Regions from separate parts of the Petralouisia sp. genome, predicted to be linked through region 2. Evidence: predicted binding sites of a transcription regulator. Region 2 holds the regulator's gene; the other holds the start of a gene.

Region 1 (2,465 bases), on a different contig from region 2:
AAACGCCGTAATGCCGAAAGACGCTGTCGCCGTCTTTAACAGCGGTTTAATCTTGTCATGAATCCCCAGATGTCCGCCGTAAAATCCGCCTTCACAGTAGGCAAGGGGATTGGTGCTTGCCCGCATTTCTCCCAGATATGCATAGGTGCGGATATGAAGCTGGCGGATCAGCTCCAGATAATAATCCAGCACTTCATAAAAGTCCCTGCTTTCCTGTCTGGATTTTGCCAGAATCATGGGCAGATGAAGGCTGACCACCCCAATATTAAACCGTCCCACAAATACAGGATGATCCGTCTCATCCGCAGGATTCATGCCTCCTTTCACATACCAGGGAGACAAAAAGGCCCTGCACCCCATAGGACTGATAATTTCGCCGTACTGCTTGTACATACTGGAAATATACCCTTTGCCTGTCAGGCTTAACCAGTCGGGATACATGGTTTTCCTGGAGCACTCAATTCCCGTTTCAAATACGTCCTCCAGTTCCTTTCCCGGGCCGTGGAGATTTTCATCGTAAAGAAACACCAGTTTGGGAAACAGCACCGGTTTTTTGCAGCCTTCTTTTCCCTGTCCTTTTTTTCTCACATTCAGCATGGCAATGGAAGTCATCTTTGCAAATTTCCCTGTGCCTGTTCCGAATGTCATGGTGATAAAGGGATAATCTCCTCTGCTGGAAGATACGGAATTAAATTTATATTCCCAGCCCTGAACCCCCTGTTCCAAGTCCCGGGCAATTGCCTTCATGGTTTCTTCTTCTGCCCGCTCCTGGCTAAGCCCCAGACTGCAGTAATGATTCTTGTATTTTTGGTAGGATTTCTCTGCATAGGGCTCCAGAATTTTCTCCACGCTGGGCACCGTAAATCCGCCGTACTGCTGACTTGCAGCGCTTAACACAATATCCCCGATTACGTCAAAAGCCACATCCAGCGTCTTTGGCTCATTGTACCAGAGATTTCCCATTTCAAATCCGCCCCGCAGCACGTTTTCCACATCAAACAAACAGCAGTTCATAGTGTCCCGCCTTGCAGACATGTCATGGACGTAAATATAGCCGTCCCGGCAGGCCTGGATTTCTTCTGTAGTCATGAAGAATTTCTGATACAATTCTTTATTTAACTGGTTGAAAATCAGGCTTCTTTTGGTGGAAACAAGGGCGCTGTCCGTATTGGAATTCTCCTTATCCCCTATGTACATAATGGACTGGCTCTTTTTGTACACCTCATCCAGCATCTGCACAAAATCCTGTTTGTAGTTCCGGTAATCCCGGTAGCTTTTGGCCACCACCGGATTCACTTTCTCCAGGGCGCCTTCCACAATGTTGTGCATCTGGGCGATTTTCACTTCTTCAATCCCCATGGATTCTACTTTTTCCTCTACAAACTGGCAGATAAACTTTAACTCTTCTTCCGTAAAGGTGATCAATGCCCGGTAAGCTGACTTATTGACTGCAACTACAACTTTCTGTACGTTAAAGTCCTCTTTCGTCCCATCTTTTTTAACGACTTTAAAGGTTTTTTCCATGCTGTTCCCTCCTGGTTTAATTTTCAAATATATAGATATATCTTGTGAACTTTTCTGAAATTTCTCACTTTTTATACTATATCTTGTGTTTTGGACTATATCTTACCACGACATGATGAGTAAGTCAAGGGGTTCTGTTAAGCGGCAGAAAAGAACACCCCGGCAGAAAAATCTTTCTTCTGTCTGGGATGTTCTTTTTCTTACTGTGCAAAGCATCTGCCGCAGGGCTCATATCCCCGGGCTTTTAAATCCTGTACGCTCAGGCTGCTGTATTCTTTATTCTCTTCCTGCATCTGCTCCACGCTGCTGCAGGTATCCTTATGAAACTTTCCGGTATTGGTATTGATAACATAAGTCTCCGGCCCCTGCCCCAGGTCAGACTCTCCGGGCTGCAGTTCTGCAGCTTCTTCCGGCTCTTCTTCCCGGACAGAGCTGCCCTTTGGCTCTCCTGCCTTCCAGCTCTCACTGGAAGAACAGTTCCAGGTAATTGTCTCTCCATCTGAAACTGCCACGATGGTTCCCTGTTCATCCGTCCGGTACACTTCTGCCCCGATACTGCGGAAGTTGTTCATAGCTCCCGCCCTGGGATGCCCGTAGCTGTTTCCCTCTCCGCAGCTTATCACCACTGCCCTGGGGTTCACTTCTTCCAGAAATTCCATGGTATTTGCCGTATCGCTGCCGTGATGGGCGGCTTTCAGCACATCGGCAGACAAATCAATTCCCTGGGCAAGCATGTCCTGTTCTGCGTCCTCTTCCGCGTCTCCGGTAAACACAAAGCGGTTTTTGCCGAACTGCAGGGAAATTCCCACAGAATAATCATTCCAGTTATCGCCGTAATCTTCCTTCACAGGCGCAATAACTGTAAATTCCGCACTTCCCAGAGAATAGACGGCTCCGGCTTTGGGATATGTAATCTCGGTTCCTTTATCCCGAATGACCCG
Region 2 (2,465 bases):
TCTTTAACTTTGTTCTGACAAAGGCTGCGCCTTTCCCCGGTTTTACATGCTGAAATTCAATAATCTGATAAATATTATTCTCTAATTCAATCGTAATACCATTTCTAAAATCTCCTGCTGAAATCATTGGATTTTCCTCCTTAAACTACATTTGGACGCAATCCGCCCATACGCTTTCTACATTCTATACTATAATGGCAAATTTTTCAACCTTTTTTTACTGTTCTTCTATTTTAGAAATCATCTGAACTCTCGCCTGATGCCGTCCCCCCATAGGTTCTGCTTCCAGATAAGCCTTCACAATGTCCTTTGCCTTCTCAACCCCTACAATTCTGGCGCCGAACGCTATGATATTCGCATGGTTATGCTCCCTGATTAAATGAGCGGTGGTAGTGTCGGAGCACACGCCGCAGCGAATCCCCTTAACCTTGTTGGCCGCCAGGGAAATTCCCACTCCCGTTCCGCAAATCAGAATTCCGCAGTCCGCCTCCCCTGCCGCCACAGCTCTTCCCACTTTCTCGCCGTAAATGGGATAATCGCAGCTTTCCGTGCTGTCTGTTCCGAAATTGACCGTCTCATGTCCCAGTCCTTCCACGAAGGCTGTTATTTCTTTTTTCATATCCACAGCGGAATGGTCGTTTCCAATTGCAATCTTCATTTCGCTTCTCCTTTCATGCCTGCCCGGTGTTTTCTATGATAAAAAAACAGTACAATTCTTTCCAGATACCGTTTTAATACAATCTGAATCTCTTCTTTTGGATGGATGGGTTTTGTTAAAATGGTGCGGATGCCTGCCCGGTTGGCGCCATATACATCTGTAAAAATCTGATCTCCCACAAACAATGTATTGCTCTTATCCGTCCCCATCAGCTCCATGGCCCGTTCATAGCCGGAAACCTTCGGCTTTCCCGCCTTGAAAATATACTGCACCTGTACCTGATCGTTAAACATCTTCACCCGGGGCTCCTTATTGTTCGACAGCAGACAGCACTGATACCCCAGCTTCTTTAACCGGGCAAACAGCTTCTTTGCCGCCTCGTCTGCCGGAGCGCCGTGGGGCACCAGAGTATTGTCCACATCAAAAATAATTCCCCGATATCCTTCCCGAAACAAACGCTCATATTCTATCTGATATGCGGAATCCAAATATTCATTGGGATAAAATTTTGCTAACATACTGTGTATTCTCCTGTGACATAAGCTTTCCTTTTGTTCCGCTTACTGATCCAATAATAAGCTTTTCTTTTGTTCCGCTTACTGGTCCAAAATCTTCTTCAATTCATCCATAAAGGTATTGACGTCCTTAAATTCACGGTATACGGACGCAAATCTGACATATGCCACCGGATCAAGCTCCTGCAGCCGGTTCATTACGATTTCCCCTATCTCGGAACTGGAAACTTCCTTTTCCTCTCTGTTGAAAATGTCCACCTCCAGCGTGTCCACCAGCTGGCTGATTCTGTCTGCGGATACCGGACGCTTATGGCAGGCCCGGAGAATGCCCGCTTCTATTTTCGCCCGATCGTATTGTTCCCGGTTGTTATCCTTCTTTATCACAATTAAAGGAATCGTCTCCACTTTCTCATAGGTGGTAAAACGCTTCCCGCAATCATCGCAGAGCCGTCTCCTGCGGATCGAATAATTGTCGTCCGCGGGCCTGGAATCTATCACCCGTGTATTGTCACTGCTGCAATATGGACATTTCATGATATCCCTCCCCGATTTTATCTGCTGCAACTCCAAGCGCATTTGAAAACGCTCTGATTTCTTTCAGTATATCTTGCTTTTTTTTTATTGTCAACCACATTTTATGCCCGCTGAAGCTCCCGGGCCCGGATCAGAACAGACAGGAGCAGGCCAAAAACGGCAAAACCCAGAGCCACCAGAAAGGCGCCTCTGTAACCGCCTGTCTGCTGAAACACCCTGCTTACAATCATCGGCCCCAGCAGTCCGGCTAAGTTAAAGCCGATAAACATAATCCCATAATTGACGCTGGAGTATTTCGCACCGAACCGCTCCGCCGTAAAACTCGGATACACTCCCATAAAAGCTCCGAAACAGACGCCCGCCAGACAAATCCCCACATAAAATAACACGGCAGAGCCGTTTCCGCTCAGATAGAGAATTCCCATGGCCAGAATCGCTGCCCCAAACACTGCCCGCAATGTCTGGATACAGCCCAACCGATCCGAAATCATTCCTGCCAGAATCCGTCCAAATGTATTGAACAGAGCCAGTACAGAAACTACAATTGCAGCGGCAGCCGGCGTCATCCCAATCATATCCTGGGCAATGTTGGAGGCCTGTGAAATAGCCATCATCCCCAGAACAGCCCCGAAAAACAGCATCACAATCATAAGATAAAAAACAGGCATTTTCATCATTTCCTTCCAGTTTTTATTCTCCTCTGACTCTGCTTTTTTGCTTTCTGTCTGGGCGGCCGGAGGCGTCCATCCCTCCGGCGC

Evidence for each region. The regulator NrdR, encoded in region 2, represses ribonucleotide reductase genes. The targets are predictions, from matches to a motif close to CACAANATNTTGTG.
Region 1: a site for NrdR is predicted at 1,599-1,612, ahead of nrdD (anaerobic ribonucleoside-triphosphate reductase). Genes of this name have one in related genera too.

Annotation. Positions count from the first base shown of each region.
Region 1 is NZ_JBQIOP010000015.1:61,915-64,379, forward strand. It holds gene nrdD (anaerobic ribonucleoside-triphosphate reductase) at 1-1,524, opposite strand, end outside; gene ACTO17_RS07875 (ComEC/Rec2 family competence protein) at 1,725-2,465, opposite strand, start outside.
Region 2 is NZ_JBQIOP010000001.1:177,447-179,911, forward strand. It holds gene efp (elongation factor P) at 1-127, opposite strand, end outside; gene rpiB (ribose 5-phosphate isomerase B) at 218-658, opposite strand; gene ACTO17_RS00820 (YqeG family HAD IIIA-type phosphatase) at 655-1,176, opposite strand; gene nrdR (transcriptional regulator NrdR) at 1,255-1,707, opposite strand; gene ACTO17_RS00830 (L-lactate MFS transporter) at 1,809-2,465, opposite strand, start outside.